2 regions of the Bacillus sp. YC2 genome follow, and region 1 is predicted to be linked to the other one. Evidence: riboswitches for the same ligand, from Rfam matches in the RefSeq annotation. Region 1 holds a riboswitch; the other holds the start of a gene.
The links. A riboswitch is a leader RNA that binds a small molecule or an ion and turns the genes downstream of it on or off. The one in region 1 is predicted to bind lysine.
Positions count from the first base shown of each region.

Region 2: it holds a riboswitch for lysine, as region 1 does, so the genes downstream of both, KY305_RS01155 (amino acid permease) here and KY305_RS10905 (aspartate kinase) in region 1, are expected to answer to the same signal.

Region 1 covers NZ_JAHXDO010000005.1:215,989-224,694, forward strand. Annotated here, with positions in the region: gene KY305_RS10870 (fatty acid metabolism transcriptional regulator FadR) at 1-207, shown strand, start outside; gene KY305_RS10875 (enoyl-CoA hydratase) at 221-1,000, shown strand; gene KY305_RS10880 (electron transfer flavoprotein subunit beta/FixA family protein) at 1,014-1,787, shown strand; gene KY305_RS10885 (electron transfer flavoprotein subunit alpha/FixB family protein) at 1,820-2,797, shown strand; gene KY305_RS10890 (alpha-N-arabinofuranosidase) at 3,019-4,506, shown strand; gene trxA (thioredoxin) at 4,665-4,979, shown strand; gene uvrC (excinuclease ABC subunit UvrC) at 5,117-6,889, shown strand; lysine riboswitch at 6,950-7,129, shown strand; gene KY305_RS10905 (aspartate kinase) at 7,255-8,484, shown strand; gene KY305_RS10910 (YslB family protein) at 8,532-8,706, opposite strand, start outside.
Region 2 covers NZ_JAHXDO010000001.1:222,845-231,550, reverse strand. Annotated here, with positions in the region: gene modA (molybdate ABC transporter substrate-binding protein) at 1-466, opposite strand, end outside; gene KY305_RS01175 (substrate-binding domain-containing protein) at 588-1,514, shown strand; gene KY305_RS01170 (LTA synthase family protein) at 1,547-3,403, opposite strand; gene KY305_RS01165 (metal-dependent hydrolase) at 3,456-3,938, opposite strand; gene sspJ (small acid-soluble spore protein SspJ) at 4,122-4,262, shown strand; lysine riboswitch at 4,380-4,560, shown strand; gene KY305_RS01155 (amino acid permease) at 4,670-6,082, shown strand; gene KY305_RS01150 (class I SAM-dependent methyltransferase) at 6,127-7,041, opposite strand; gene KY305_RS01145 (iron-hydroxamate ABC transporter substrate-binding protein) at 7,190-8,125, opposite strand; gene KY305_RS01140 (FecCD family ABC transporter permease) at 8,366-8,706, shown strand, end outside.

The sequences.
Region 1 (8,706 bases):
TTAAACATGCTGGACACCATTTTGACCGAAGGAATAAAGTCGGGCGAATGGAAAGACAATCTCGACGTCCGCCTCGCCCGGCAGATGATATTCGGGACAATAGATGAAACAGTGACAACGTGGGTGATGAATGATCAGAAATATGATCTGCCGGCTTTGTCAGATAAAGTTTTAGAACTGTTGGTGTCAGGGATTCATCAAAACTAAAGGGGGTTGACGGATGAACAGCCTTTCAATGGCGGTTGAACAGTCTGTCGCGGTGATCACCATTAATCATCAGCCGGCCAACGCGCTATCCGGCCGGATTTTAGATGAACTGTCCGGTATGTTTGACCGGTGTGAAGCGGATGACAGCGTAAGAAGCATCATCATTCGCGGTGAGGGGAAATTTTTCTCGGCGGGAGCGGATATAAAGGAATTCACTTCACTTGAAAATCTTGAACAATCTTCTGCTATGGCAGATAAAGGCCAGCAGCTGATGGAAAGAATCGAAGGATTTCCGAAGCCCGTGATCGCAGCGATTCACGGCGCTGCACTCGGCGGCGGGCTTGAGCTTGCAATGGCCTGCCATATCAGGATCGCCACAATGGACGCCAAGCTCGGCTTGCCTGAGCTGAATTTAGGCATCATTCCCGGGTTTGCCGGGACGCAGCGCCTGCCTCGGTACGTCGGAACGGCGAAAGCGCTCGAGATGATCGGCACCTCAGAGCCTGTTACCGGGGAAGAAGCGCTCAGCCTCGGGCTTGTCACGATCGGCGCCAAGGATGAGGCGGAGCTGCTTGCAAAAGCAAAGGCTATCGCAGGCAAGTTCGCGGAAAAAAGCCCGCAGTCGATGGCCTATCTGCTTGAGCTTCTTTATTCAAGCAAGGTATATTCTTATGACGGCGGCTTGAAGCTTGAAGCGAAGCGTTTTGGAGAAGCATTTGCATCAGACGACGCAAAAGAAGGCATTCAGGCATTTCTCGAAAAAAGAAAGCCTCAATTCGGTGGGCGAAGATAAAGGGGATAAGAACATGAATCTATTTGTACTGATGAAACGGACGTTTGACACAGAAGAAAAAATCGTCATTGAAGCAGGAAAGATTCAGGAGGACGGAGCCGAATTTATCATTAATCCGTATGATGAATACGCCATTGAAGAAGCCATTCAGCTGAAAGAACAGCATGGCGGTTCCGTTACAGCGGTTACCGTCGGCGGCGAGGAAGCAGAAAAAGAGCTGCGCACGGCGCTGGCGATGGGCTGTGATCAAGCGGTTTTAATCAATATTGACGACGATCTCAGCGATTCGGATCAATATTCGGTTTCGGCCATTTTATATCATTATCTGAAGGATCAGGACTTTGACCTTATTCTCGGCGGAAATGTCGCGATTGACGGCGGTTCCGGCCAAGTGGCTCCAAGGCTTGCCGAGCTTTTAAACATTCCGTGCATCACAACGATCACAAAACTTACGGTCAATGGGGATGAGGCTGTGGCAGAAAAGGATAATGAAGGGGACACCGAAATCATTAAAACGACTCTGCCGCTTCTTATCACTGCCCAGCAAGGTTTAAATGAGCCGCGTTATCCGTCGCTTCCGGGAATTATGAAGGCGAAGAAAAAGCCATTGGAAGAGCTTGAGCTTGATGATCTTGACATTGACGAGGATGATGTCGCTCCGAAAATCAAAACGATTGAACGTTTTCTGCCGCCGCAAAAAGAAGCGGGAAAACTTCTGGAAGGAGAAGCGGCCGAGCAGGCGAAAGAGCTTGTATCACTGCTGAGAAAAGAAGCCAAAGTCGTGTAAACCGATATTTAAAGAAACTGGGGGATGTCAGAATGGGAAAAAAAGTGATCGTACTCGGAGAAATTCGTGACGGCGCCTTACGGAACGTCACCTTTGAAGCTATAGCCGCAGGCAAAACCATTTCCGGCGGCGGAGACGTGATCGGCGTGCTGATCGGAAAAGGCGCAGTTGATGCAGCATCCGAGCTTATACAATATGGAGCTGATAAAGTATTCACAGCCGATGCGCCCGGGCTGGCACATTACACAGCTGACGGGTATGCCGCAGTGCTTGGGGATCTGATCGAAAATGAAAAGCCTGATGCGGTCATCTTCGGCCACACCTCAATGGGCAAAGATTTATCACCGAAGCTTGCGGCCCGTTTTGAAACAGGCTTGATTTCTGACAGTACGGATGTAAGCGTTACCGGAGAAAATATCGTGTTTACAAGACCGATCTATTCCGGCAAAGCCTTTGAGCGGGTCATCTCAACCGATCCCATGATTTTTGCGACAATACGCCCGAATAATATCCAAGCGTTAGAAAAAGACACAAACCGTACAGGCGGCATCGAACAACTTGACGCGGAGCCGGCAGATTTACGGACAATTATTGAAGATGTAGTGAAAAAAACAGCGGACGGCGTGGATTTATCAGAAGCGAAGATTATCGTTGCCGGCGGCCGCGGTGTGAAAAGCAAAGAAGGATTCGGGCCTTTAGAAGAGCTCGCCGAGGTATTGGGGGCGGCAGTGGGGGCTTCACGCGGTGCATGCGACGCGGATTATTGCGACTATTCGCTCCAGATCGGCCAGACCGGAAAAGTAGTCACACCGGATCTTTATATCGCCTGCGGCATTTCCGGAGCGATCCAGCATTTGGCGGGCATGTCAAACAGCAAAGTCATCGTTGCGATAAATAAAGACCCGGAAGCTGAGATTTTTAAAATAGCGGACTACGGAATTGTCGGCGACTTGTTTGAAGTAGTCCCGCTTTTGACACAGGAATTTAAAAACGCTAATATCCATTCGTAACCGAAACCCTCTGGCAGTTGCTGTCAGAGGGCTTTATTTGTTTTAATTGGTTCGTACAAATATACAAATGATAAAATGTAAGATTGACATGTACGAATGAATATAATAAACTTTCTGTAAAAGCGCTTACAAACTTGAACGGCATCCTTTCAGGCGTAACATCATAGATACATAGATTGGCTGTAGTGCTTTTCATTTTTATCAGAAAGGAATGGTCAAGTTTGTCTAAAAACACGGCAGTCATTCAAACGGATATCATCGAAGGAACGATTAATAAAAATATATACGGACATTTCGCAGAGCACTTGGGAAGAGGGATATACGAGGGCATCTGGGTTGGGAAGGATTCCGACATTCCGAATGTAGACGGGATCAGAACAGACGTCGCACAGGCCCTGAAGAAGCTGAACATCCCCGTCCTCAGATGGCCCGGCGGCTGTTTTGCAGATGAATATCACTGGGCAAACGGAGTCGGTGAACGCAAAACCATGCTAAACACCCACTGGGGCGGAACGATTGATTCCAATGAATTCGGCACGCACGAATTTATGAGGCTGTGCGATCTGCTCGGCTGTGAACCGTATATCGCCGGAAACGTCGGCAGCGGAACTGTTAAGGAAATGGCCGATTGGATTGAGTATATGACATTTGAGGCGGGCACTCCGATGTCCGATTGGAGAAAGGAAAACGGACGGGTAAAACCGTGGAAGCTGAAATATGTCGGCATAGGGAATGAAAATTGGGGCTGCGGCGGAAATATGCATCCCGAGTATTATGCTGATCTCTACCGCAATTTTCAAACCTATGTCCGCAATTACAGCGGAAATGAAGTCTATAAGATTGCCGGCGGCGCAAACGTTGACGATTACCGCTGGACAGAAATCTTAATGAAAAAAGCTGCTGATCTCATGGATGGACTAAGCCTGCATTATTACACGATACCGGGGGACTTCTGGAAGGGAAAAGGCTCCGCGACGGAGTTTTCAGAAGATGAATGGTTCATTACGATGAAAAAAGCGGCGCATATGGATGAGCTGATTACAAAACACAGCACAATCATGGATCAATACGATCCGGATAAGCGGGTCGGTTTGATCATTGACGAATGGGGCACATGGCTTGATCCTGAGCCAGGCACGAATCCGGGTTTTCTTTATCAGCAAAATACAATTCGCGATGCGCTCGTCGCCGCATCTCACTTTCACATTTTCCATCAGCATGCAAGCCGCGTACAAATGACCAATATCGCGCAAACGGTAAACGTGCTGCAGGCGATGATCCTAACAGAAGGGGAGAACATGCTGTTAACGCCGACGTATCATGTGTTTGATATGTTTAAAGTCCATCAGAACGCTTTCCTTTTAGCTTCAGAAACAAAAGCGGCCCAATATGAATGGAAAGACGGACAGCTGCCTCAAATCAGCATTTCGGCGTCAAAAAATAAAACGGGTGACATCCATATCAGCATTTGCAATATCGATCATCTGCAAAAGGCCGATGTGAAGATTGAGCTGAGGGGGATGACAAAGAGAGGGAATCCTTTTGGAACCATCCTGCATTCCGAAAAAATGAACGCCCGCAACACATTCAACAGTCCGGAGAACGTCAAGCCGAAACCGTTCACCGGATTTACAGTCAAAGATGGAAAGCTGGGTGCGGAACTGCCTCCGATGGCAGTCGTTTTACTCACGCTGCCGGCACCAAAATAACAAGGTTTGAACACCTGCACAGGGGTTATAATACACTATATAAATAAGATTATTTCCGGCAAAATCAGGGGATGATAAATTATAAGCATTAAATTAGCATGAACGAATGGGAGATGCTATACTAAAAATCATCATTTGACAATTGGAGGAATAAACTAATGGCTATCGTAAAAGCAACTGATCAATCGTTCTCAGCTGAAACAAGTGAAGGTGTCGTATTAGCTGATTTCTGGGCTCCGTGGTGCGGACCTTGTAAAATGATTGCACCTGTTCTTGAAGAGCTTGATCAAGAAATGGGCGATAAAGTAAAAATCGTAAAAATCGACGTAGATGAAAACCAAGAAACAGCCGGTAAATACGGAGTAATGAGCATCCCGACACTTCTCGTCTTAAAAGACGGCGAAGTTGTTGAAACTTCTGTCGGCTTCAAACCAAAAGAAGCCCTTGAAGAGCTTGTAAACAAACACCTGTAAGCCGGCAGCAATATGTCCGGCCGGGCGATTCCTTTTAAGGAATCGCCTTTTTTATCTTCCAAAAGCTGAGAATGGAGAAAAACAAGTGTTCGTGATACACTGAATGAAGAGAGAACTAACGTAAGGAAGGGTAACGTATGAATAAACAACTGAAAGAAAAGCTGGCCCTCCTTCCCGATCAGCCGGGCTGTTATTTAATGAAAGACCGTCAAAAAACAGTCATTTACGTAGGGAAAGCGAAAGTACTGAAAAACAGGGTGCGGTCCTATTTCACCGGCTCTCACGACGCAAAAACCCAAAGGCTTGTGACGGAAATCGAGGACTTTGAATATATCGTGACTTCCTCCAATCTTGAAGCGCTTATTTTGGAAATGAACCTGATCAAAAAGTACGATCCGAAATACAATGTCATGCTGAAAGATGACAAAACCTATCCCTTTATAAAAATCACCCATGAACGCCATCCGCGTCTGATCGTGACCCGAAATGTCAAAAAAGACAAGGGGCGCTATTTCGGCCCGTATCCGAATGTGCAGGCAGCGCGGGAAACGAAAAAGCTGCTGGACCGCTTATACCCGCTCAGAAAGTGTTCGAAGCTTCCGGACCGCGTCTGTCTGTACTACCATCTCGGGCAGTGCCTGGCGCCTTGTGTAAAGGATATTTCTGAAGAGACGAACCGTGAGCTTGTCGAAGACATCACCAGATTTTTAAAGGGCGGCTATAACGAAGTCAAAAAAGAACTTCAGGCAAAAATGACAGAGGCAGCGGAAAAGCTTGAATTTGAACGGGCTAAAGAATTCCGCGACCAGCTCGCCCACATCGAATCAACGATGGAAAAGCAAAAAATGACGATGAATGACCTTGTGGACCGCGATGTGTTTGCTTATGCGTACGATAAAGGCTGGATGTGCGTCCAAGTCTTTTTCATACGGCAAGGAAAGCTGATTGAACGGGACGTCAGCATGTTTCCGATGTATCAGGAAGCCGACGAAGAATTTCTCACCTTTATCGGCCAGTTTTACTCTAAAAACAATCACTTTCTGCCCAAGGAAATTTTAGTGCCGGACAGCGTTGACCAAGACATGATTGAGCAGCTGCTGGAAACGGGCGTGCATCAGCCGAAAAAAGGGCCGAAAAAAGAACTGCTCATGCTTGCCCATAAAAATGCGAAAATCGCTTTGCGGGAAAAGTTCTCCTTAATCGAACGGGATGAGGAACGGTCAATCGGAGCGGCAGAAGGCCTGGGAGAAGCCCTGAACATTTATACGCCGCACAGAATCGAAGCATTTGACAACTCCAACATCCAAGGGACAAACCCGGTGTCGGCTATGATTGTATTTATCGACGGAAAGCCGAATAAAAAGGAATACCGCAAATATAAAATTAAAACCGTTACAGGGCCTGACGATTACGGTTCAATGAGGGAAGTCGTCAGAAGAAGATATACGAGAGTGCTCCGCGAAAACCTTCCGCTGCCGGATTTAATCATCATTGACGGCGGAAAAGGACAGATCAACGCGGCTCGTGACGTGCTGGAAAATGAGCTCGGTTTGGATGTGCCGATAGCGGGCTTGGCGAAGGACGATAAACACCGCACGTCCAACCTTTTGATCGGCGACCCGCTTGAGCCGGTATTTCTGGAGCGGAACAGCCAGGAATTTTATTTGCTTCAGCGCATACAGGATGAGGTGCACCGCTTTGCCATCAGCTTCCACAGACAGATTCGCGGAAAAAGCGCCTTTCAATCCGTATTGGATGATATACCCGGAATCGGTGAAAAACGCAAAAAGATGCTCCTGAAGCATTTCGGCTCTGTCAAAAAAATGAAGGAAGCAAGCCTTGATGATATTAAGAAAGCGGGCGTTCCTGCAGCGGCGGCACAGCTCCTGTTTGAAAAGCTGCAAAAATAGTATTGTACTTTACTGAAAAATCTGCTAGAATGTGAATAATTTCATAAGATCGTGTTATATGGTGAAGATAGAGGTGCGAACTTCAATAGTAAGCCTTTGGAGAATGATGGATTCTGCGAAAAGGGCTGAAAGGGGAGCGTCGCCGAAGCGAATAACATCCCATCGGTGTCATTTGCTGGCCTTGCATTAAATAAATGTAAGGCTGTCAAGAAATTATTTTCTTGGAGGGCTATCTCGTTGTTCATAATCATTCGTGATGATATGAAAAAAGCAATGAGAGCGAATCCTCTCATTGCTTTTTTTATTGTGGACAAAGCGCTCTTTCTCCTCACCCGCACGAACCAAAATGTAAAGGGTGGTCTAGTATGGGTCTTATCGTACAAAAATTCGGAGGTACTTCCGTCGGCTCTGCCGAAAAAATTCAAAATGCCGCAAATCGCGCCATTGCTGAAAAGCAAAAAGGCCATGATGTCGTGGTTGTCGTTTCGGCAATGGGCAAATCAACGGACGCGCTGGTCAATCTCGCGGCGGAAATTACCGGTGAGCCGAATAAACGCGAAATGGATATGCTTCTGTCTACGGGAGAGCAGATTACAATTTCGCTGCTTGCCATGGCGCTTCAGGAAAAAGGCTATGACGCCGTCTCCTATACAGGCGGGCAGGCGGGCATTCGCACCGAAGCCGTCCACGGCAGTGCCAGAATCACGGATATAGATGTCACCGCGATTCAAGCGCGGCTGGCAGAAGGGAAAATCACAGTCGTCGCAGGCTTTCAGGGAGTGACAGAAGACGGCGGAATCACGACGCTCGGACGGGGCGGATCGGATACAACCGCCGTTGCCCTTGCCGCTTCATTACAAGCGGATAAATGCGACATCTACACCGACGTTCCCGGTGTCTTTACGACCGATCCGCGTTACGTCCGGTCAGCGAGAAAACTGGCGGGGATTTCATACGATGAAATGCTGGAGCTTGCAAACCTCGGAGCCGGCGTTCTTCATCCGCGAGCGGTTGAATTCGCGAAGAATTACCAAGTGCCTTTGGAAGTGCGGTCAAGTACGGAACCTGAAGCGGGAACATTAATCGAGGAGGAATCATCAATGGAGCAGAATTTAATCGTCAGAGGAATTGCATTTGAAGACCAGATCACAAGGGTGTCTGTTTCAGGCCTCGCAAGCGGACTGACAACACTTTCTACCATCTTCACCACACTTGCAAAACGAAACATAAATGTCGACATCATTATTCAATCACAGGCAGGCGGCGGCGAAACGGACATTTCCTTTTCTGTCAAAACAGAAGACGCCGCCCAAACGGTCGCAGTGCTTGAAGAATATAAAAACGCGCTTGATTATGAAAAAATTGAAACGGAAAGCAAATTAGCGAAAGTATCCATTGTCGGCTCCGGCATGGTGTCAAATCCGGGCGTGGCTGCGGAAATGTTTGCCGTACTGGCTGAAAAAAATGTACAAGTGAAAATGGTCAGCACATCTGAAATTAAAGTATCAACGGTTGTCAGTGAAAATGATATGGTGAAAGCGGTCGAAGCGCTTCACGATGCGTTTGAACTCTCAAAGCAGCCGTCTGCCGTATAAAACGGCAAGCCAAAAAGGCGGGACTGGCAGTCACCGCCTTTTTTCATTTACACGGGATCTTTCATATCCCATTTTACCGTCAGAACGACTTTATCGGCTCTTTTCTTTACTTGTTCATAAGATTCTGCAATCTGATCATTCATCAATTGAATCTGTTCGGCGATAAAACCGGCTTCAAGCTGGAAACACGGCTCTTTTTGATGTTTAAGTCTGCTGGAGACG
Region 2 (8,706 bases), on a different contig from region 1:
CGGCAGGCACCGATTCAGGTGTGCCGAGCGCGATTTTTTCTGTGCTGTCTTTTTTCAGGTCATTTAAATGGTTAATGTGTGCGCTGTTTTTCTCAGGCACAACGAGTACAAGTTCATTTTTCAAAAGATCCGTGCTGTCTTTTTTGTCTATATCTCCGTCATTGACAAGCGTATCAAATTTATCTTCGGCGGCTGAGAAAAATAAATCCGCTCCGGCGCCCTGTGAAATTTGTTTTTGTAATGTCCCGGATGATCCGAAGTTGTCTTGGATGGTTACGTTTGAATGGGATTTTTCGTAGTTGGATTGAATTTCTTCAAGCGCATCCTGAGCGCTGGCTGCCGCAGAAACGGTAAGCGTTACTTTTTCGTTTTCTCCGCCTTTGGAGGATTGTCCGGAGGAGCACCCCGCAGTCGCTAAGAAAACAGTCATGGCCGCAGTTGTTAAGATTGTTGCTTTCTTTTTCAAGATGATTGCACCCCTTATAGTTAAATATCATTAGATCAAACTAATTATAACGTAATTGTACGAAAAGGTGCTGTTTTTTTTCAACATATGAACAGTTATAATAAAAGCGGAGCGTGATAATATGAGCGAAGCCACTTCCTATACGATAGAAGAAGTTGCGGGCCTGTTGAAGGTCTCAAAGCTTACTGTATATGATCTGATAAAAAAAGGACTCATTCCGGCATACAGGGTCGGAAGGCAGATGAGAGTCGATGAAGAGGACTTAAAACAATATAAAACGAATATGAGAACGACTGCAAAGACACCGGTGAAGGAGGCATCAGACATGTCCGTCAGGCCGGAGCCGGAAGAAAGGCAGTCTGTTATCATCAGCGGACAGGATGTTTCTATGGACCTGCTCAGCAAGCAGCTGGAGCAAAAGATACAGGCGGCACCGCTCCGCAAATACAGCGGCAGCTTAAACAGCCTGATTGAAATGTACCGGGGAGCGTGCGACATCGTCAGTCTGCATTTATACGACGGCGAGACGGGGCAGTACAACATTCCGTACGTGAAGCGCATCCTGACGGGAGAGCCGTTTGTGCTCTTTCACGTCGTGCTTCGGCAGGCCGGATTATATGTAAAAAAAGGAAATCCTCTGAACATTCAAAGCTTCAAAGATTTGAACAGAAAGGATATCCGCATCGTCAATCGTGAAAAAGGGTCAGGCGCAAGAGTGCTGCTAGATGAACAGCTCAGCTTACTCGGCATGAAGCGGTCTGAAATCGCCGGCTACAACGATATTGTGACGGATCATTTATCCGCGGCGTCTCAAGTTTCAAGCGGGAAGGCGGATGCGGGCGTCGGCGCGCAGCATGCAGCGCATATGGCCGGAACGGATTTTATCCCGATCATCAGGGAGCAGTACGATATAGTCGTATTGAAGCAAAACCGGGAGCTCGTTCAAAGCGTAAAGGACATTCTTCATTCAGCGGAATTCCGGTCTCAGCTGTCCCAATTAGCCGGGTATGATACGAAAATGACAGGACGTCTCTTATACGAAACTTAAAAAATCCCCCCTTTGGAAACGGAGGGATTTTTTTATTGTTTGTAAAACCGAAGCAAGTCGCCGTTCAATACTTTATCTGAAAGCATAAGCTCCTGCTCCGCTTTCTCTTTATCATGCCTGCACGCACGGTCTTCAGGGAGGGGTTCGCCTGTTTTGCGGCGGTAACACGTGTTTTTCGTATAAACATGATCCTTCGTGATAAAGCTGCCGTTTCTCAAAACGGCGAACGGCGCTCTTTCTTTAGAAAACAGATCATTGCCGAACTGAATGCTGCCTTTCGTTTCAATACCGAGAAGGTGCAATAAGGTCGGCTTCACATCAACCTGACCTCCCGCCGAAGAAATCGTTTCGGGCGCGCGGTCAGTCACTCCCGGTATATGAATGATAAACGGCACGCGCTGAAGCTGAACCGTGTCGTACGGAGTGATCTCCTCTTTTCCTAAAAACTCGGCGAGCCCTTTATTATGCGCTTCCGAGATGCCGTAATGATCTCCCATCAGGACGATCATCGCGTTGTCATACAGTCCTTCTTCTTTCAGCTTTTTGAAAAAGTGCTTCAGGGCTTCATCCTCGTAGCGGACGGTCGTCACATAGCGGTTTAATAAGCCGCTGCTTGAGTCAGATTCATCAATGAGTTTATCCCGTTCCCCGATTTCAAACGGAAAGTGGTTGGTTAAAGTAAGTAAATTGCTGTAAAAGGGCTGAGGCAGTTTTTTTAATTTTGCCGCGGACTGCTCCAAAAACTCTTTGTCCTTTAATCCCCAGCCTGTTGACGTTTCCGGTGTCACCTTAAATTCATTCACGTCAAAAAAACGGTCAATTCCAAATGTCTGATACATCTCGTCCCGGTTCCAAAAGGCCTTATTGTTGGCGTGAAACACGGCGGAATAGTAATCATGGTCTTTTAATGTATGGTACATCGTATTGAACTGATGGCCGCTTTTTGTAAAAAAAACGGCGCCGCTTGAAGACGGATATAACGAATTGGCGGCGATAAATTCTGAGTCAGATGTTTTTCCTTGCTCGGTCTGCTGATAAAAATGGGTGAAATCAAAACTTTTTTTTCGCAGTTTATTCATAAACGGGGTAATCTCCTGTCCGTTTACCCGCTTATTCATGACGAAACTCTGCGTTGATTCGAGCGTGACAAAGATTACATTGCGCCCCTTTGCCAGCCCGAACTTTGCTTCAGACGGCTTGCTGTAATCCGCTTGGGTGTAATTCGCAACTGCTGCCAGACTGTCTTCGTCAGCAAACGCTTTTGCGCCGGCATAAAGGGTTTGCGAAACGGTATCATACAAATGAAAGTGGAACAATCCGATTCCTTTCACAAGCGCTTCGCGGTCAAAGGGATGTGTGAACAGCTTCGGCTGCTCGGCTTCCGAGAGCGCAAGATTGCACAGAATCAGGCCGGCCGAAACCCAGGCGTACGTCTTGACGGTGCGGATGCCCGCTTTTTCTTTGACGGACGCGTTCCTTTTCCCAAGATAAAAAAGAAGTGCAATATCTATAAACAAAGCGATATAAAGCGGGTGAAACAGCTCTTGGACACTGCTCCCCATATCGCCCATATTGCTGGCCTGAAACAAAACCGGAATGGTAATAAAATCAATGTAAAACCCGTAAAAAACCGTGTTTGCGATCAAAATCCCCGTCAAGATGACATTGGCGGCGAGCAAAAACATCCGCTGTTTGTTTTCTGTCAGCAAAAGCCCGATCCCAAACAGCGGCAGAATAAAGCTCAGCGGATTGATGAGAAGCAGACATTCCTCCAGCAAGGAATTAATCTGCAATTCAAAGCCGAGTTTATAGACGAGATAGGTTTTTATCCACATAAACAGAATCGACAGGCATAAAAACCATTGTTTTCTTATGAAGGTTTCTTTCATATGTATGACTCCTCACCCTCGCAGCGCCGGTCATGATCCCGAACGCTTTCGTTTATGAGATGCGGCCGTGAAACAGTTCGTAAAAATAATAGCAGGATACAATCGTTAAGCCGGCCAGCACAAGCTGTTCCGAAAAGCTTCCCGTCCTCATGTATAAAGGAAGCCGGAAGCGGATCGCTGACGGAAACAGCAGTTTAATTCCATTAACCGTCCATGCGTCCAGCACCAGGTGGCTCGCCATCCCGATCATCAGCCCTGCCGAAACGCTTTCATTCGGAATGTATGCTGCCGTGATCAAAAACATAATGAGCATAAACAGCAGGCTGTGTGTAAAGGTTCTGTGGCCGAATACGGTGCTCACGACTTTGGACAGTAAAGGCAGCGTTCTGCCGATTTTGCTTTTCGTGTGGCATATATCGGGAATTAACGCCCCTATGGCTCCTGATGCCGTCATAAGGACCGGATCAAATCCGTAATAATAAGCGATTGCCGAACAAGAAGCGATGCCTCCCATGATGTGTGTTTTTCCTGTCATTTTCGCTTCTCCTTTTTATTTTTGCCAAAATCCCCTGAATTACAAATATATCAAGAGAATGCATGTTTGAGCAACAAACTTTACCTCTTCCGCCAAAAGGAAGGAGACGCGAATTTTCGCATATTATGCTGCGGAAAAAGCCACATTATAGGTGTACCCATTTTTCATAAAGAGGTGATACTGATGGCTTTCTTTAACAAAGAAAAAGGAAAAAACAACGATAAAGATAAAAACATCATGCAAGGCGCGCTTGACGATGCCGGTGCAGCTCTTAAAGACGATCCGCTTCAAGAAGCTGTTCAAAAGAAAAAAAACAACCGCTGACACATCAATCGGATAGAGCAAACGCTCTATCCGTTTTCCATCTAATTCCTTTGACAGATCTTTTTATCTCTGATAACCTCTGATTAGAATTGAATGATAAAAATCCTCACTCTTTCTCGGTGAGGTAGAGGTTGCGCTTGATGATGAGTCGCACATGCCAGGCCGACAGGGGCCGCAAAACATGTGTTAAAGGCATCAGCGCCGAAGTGTAAAGAAAGCCGCTCCTTCTTTATGCTGGGACTGTATCTGAATAAGTGCAGGACTGCCGCGTGCTTTTTCGCGGAGGGCTATCCGGAGATCAAGGGTGTGTGTTTCTTTAAGCATGGACTTTTGTTCAGGCTTTTTTTTGTGCGTAAATGTGGTCTCAGGGTCTGGTCCTTACGAATGAACAATCTGGAGGTACTGGAATGGAACAGACGAAAAAATGGGGTTTTTGGTTATTAACGGCATTTGTCGTAGGAAATATGGTTGGTTCGGGCATTTTTTCGCTGCCGAGCTCGCTTGCAGCCATCGCGAGTCCGCTCGGCGCTGCATCAGCATGGCTCTTAACGGGAGCCGGCGTTTTAATGATTGCGCTTGTGTTCGGGCACTTATCGATCCGCAAGCCTGGGCTGACGGCCGGTCCGCAAAGCTATGCAAGGGCGCTGTTTAACGATCCGAAAAAAGGCAACGCCGCCGGATTTACAATGGTCTGGGGATATTGGGTAGCGAGCTGGATCAGCAACGTGGCGATCATCACAAGCCTTGCCGGGTATTTAACATCGTTTTTCCCGATCTTAACGGATAAGCGCGTTATGTTTTCGCTCGGCAGCCAAACAGTCACGCTCGGACAGCTTTTGACGTTTGCCGTATGTACGGTTTTATTGTGGGGCACTCATACGATTCTCATTTCCAGCATTAACGGCGCGAGTAAGTTGAATTTCATCACGACGTTCTCAAAAGTGTTAGGATTTATCTTTTTTATCATTGCAGGTTTGTTTGTGTTTCAAACGTCGTTTTTTGATCATTTTTATTTTCCCGTTCAAAGCGCTCCTCATACAGTGGACGGGATCGGCGGCCAAATTCACAATGCGGCGATTTCAACATTATGGGCATTCGTGGGAATTGAATCGGCCGTTATTTTATCAGGCCGCGCGAGCTCACAGCGTGACGTCAAACGCGCGACCATTACCGGCTTGTTAATCGCGCTGAGCATCTATATCATCGTCACATTGATTACGATGGGCGTGCTTCCGCATGATAAGCTTGCCGGCTCTGAAAAACCGTTTGTTGACGTGCTGTACGCGATTGTCGGCAGCGCGGGGAGCATCATTATGGCGATTTTGGCCATCCTTTGTTTGTTCGGCACGATGCTCGGATGGATTCTGCTTGGCTCCGAGGTTCCGTATCAAGCGGCGAAATCAGGCGACTTTCCCGCTGTTTTTGCGAAAACGAATAAACAGGGCAGTCCGGTTGTTGCGCTTATCGTGACGAACGTGATGTCTCAAATCTTTATCTTTTCGGTCATTTCCCGGACGATTAGTGACGCGTTTACATTTTTGACGACGGCGGCGACGCTCGCGTATTTGATTCCATATCTTGTGTCGGCCATCTACAGCCTGAAGCTCATATGGAAAGGCGAGACGTATGATCAGCTGAAGGGCTCAAGAGTGAGGGACGGCATTATCGCCATCCTCGCCTGCCTGTATTCTGTATACGTCATTATCACAGGAACGGCCGATTTAACGACCTTTATTCTCGGCATCGGGCTGTTTTTCGTCGGGTTGATCATATATCCGTTTGTGTCAAAGAAATTTATCAAGGGCAAACAGACGGTATGAAAAAAAGACACTTCACAGATGTGAGGTGTCTTTTTTGTGTAAGCTTATTTTTTCACAGCGTGAATATAATGAATCGTTTCAAATGCAGACAAATAATCCGTGCGATTGCGAAAGAAAAGGTCATGGATCGCAGCTGGTGATAAATGTTCATAAATGAGTAAACCCGCTGCTTCTAATAATTTCTCCATTTCATCATACGTAAAACACGTCTTCATTGGTTCTCCGCCCGCTGCCGCCATTTGTATCATATGTTCAACCTTGTCAGACATCCCTTTTTCTTCAAAGAGTTTTTCGTCCGCATAATCAAAAACGATAGAACTTCCTGCCGGGACTTGGGCAAATAGGTGATTGATTAAGCGGGAAATGTCCTTTTTCGTTACATAATAAGAAACACCCAAAAAGCTGAAAAAGGTTTTTTTACAGCCGAATCCATGATCAATTAGATGCTGAAAAGAAAACGGATCGGTGAAGTCTGTCGGAACAAAATGAAGATGGCTCGGAATTTGAAAATTAGCATCTTCCAGCCTTTTTATTTTACTTTCCTGTGAAGTCGGGTAATCAAGTTCAAATATATCTAAGCAATGTTTTAATTCCGGATGCCGAAAGCAAAACGTGTCTAACCCGGCTCCGAGTATGACATACTGCTCTGCTCCCAGCATCACTTCGTTAAGCAATACTTTTTCGCAATACGCGGCACGTGCTAAGGGTGTTGGAGAAAGCTGGACTTGTGTAATCCATTTCAGCATTTCTTCCGGATCATCCTGAAACCGTTGAGCTATATCTTTACTGAAAAACGGTATACCTTGAATCATATTGTCTTTGATGTCTGAAAACTCTTTTTGGGAAATGAGATCCTGTGCGATAAAGTCGTCAAAAATTTTGGGACTATCGTATTGACTGTGATAGGCCCGGCCAAACGCTGATATTAACGAAGTTATACTCGACTCATTTTGCTTCATGCCATTCATCCCCCATATAAAAAAATAAGATTCCCCCGGCCGGGAGAATCTTATTATACACGTTGAACCGAAAATGTAAATTTTAGCATAAATAAATTTTTTTGTCAAGATATTTGCAGAAAGAGCCGCTGTTTTAGCGGCTCCCCGGTTACTTCGTTAAACTTTTCGTAATGTAGTCAAGCTGGCCTTCAAGCGAGATCGGATCAGAGAAATAGAAGCCGATCGGGTCAATATGGTACACATGCTTTTGTTTCACGGCATCGAGGTTTTTCCAAATCGGACTGTCGAGCACGCCTGTGTCGCCGCCTGCCTGCCACGGTCCCATAAAGATGTAGTCTCCGGCGAAGTCAGGCAGTTTTTCAAGTGAAATGCTGGCATAGCCAGGTCCTTGATTAATGGCTTTTTCTTTTGTCAGCTTTGTAGCCTTGAGTCCCAGTTTGTCGTAAATGATGCTTCCGCCCCGGCCGAAGTCTTTGCCGAATACGTAAATATCTTTGCCGTTTGTCTGCATAATGGAGATGGTTTTCGAGCCGACCGCTTTTTGAACCTTTGTTTTAGCGGCTGCGGTTTTTTTATCCCACTCGGCTAGCCATTTGCCGGCTTTATCTTCTGTGCCTGTCATTTTCGCAAATTCTTTGAACTGGTCAATGTTGTTCAGTTTGTCATATTTGATGGCGACCGTCGGCGCGATTTTTTCAAGCTTTTCTATATCTGCGCCCTGTGTCGTCCAGACGACGATCAAATCCGGCTTTAAGTCAATGATTTTTTCAACGGAGGTGCCGTCGCCGATATTTGTAACACCTTTTGTCTTTCCTTTGTAGTAAGGGTTTTTAAATACGTTTTCCGGTGCGCCGACAACGTTGATGCCGAGCTGTTTAAAGTCGCCGTAGTAGCCGTCAGCCATGACGACAACTCGTTTCGGGTGCTTCGGTATTTTGATATTGCCGTTTTCGGCTTTATATGTGACGGTTTCTTCTTTTTTAGAAGAACCTTTCGTGTCTGATGAATTTCCGCAAGCGGCCAAAGCGGTGATGAGCAGCACGGCAATGAGGGCGGCGCCGATCTTCTTGTATGTATGGAACATCTGACATTCCTTCTTTCATAGATTATGGGTGATAAAGAGAATCATTATCAGTGTGATTATATCATTGGCGTTTCAGAGAAGCACGCTATTTTTTATGAAATCTTTCTTTTTTATATGATTTTAGTCTATTACAAGGGAAGATAAAGATGCTATACTGAGAAAAGTTATTGATAATCATTATCACTATAGTCGTTGAGAAAGGAAGAACGAGTGTTGGGTCTATTGAAAAAGAAACAGACAATGACGGCTCAAGGTGCTTCAGGGAGCGAAATTCAGTGGACGGCGCGTTCCTTCAGAGCGGTCATTTTGCTTTGTGCGGGTATCGCCGTCTTACTGATCGGCGGAGCTCTTTCCGTTTCTGTCGGGGCTGCTGATATTCATCTTCGAACGGTGTGGGATGCTCTCTTTCACTTTCAGCCGCAAAATACATCCCACCAGATCATACGTGATCTCAGGCTGCCGAGAACCGCTGCCGCCGCGCTCGTCGGGGCTTTTTTAGCTGTGTCCGGGGCTATTATGCAGGGACTGACGCGGAACCCGCTGGCGGAGCCTTCCATTATGGGAGTGACATCAGGGTCAGG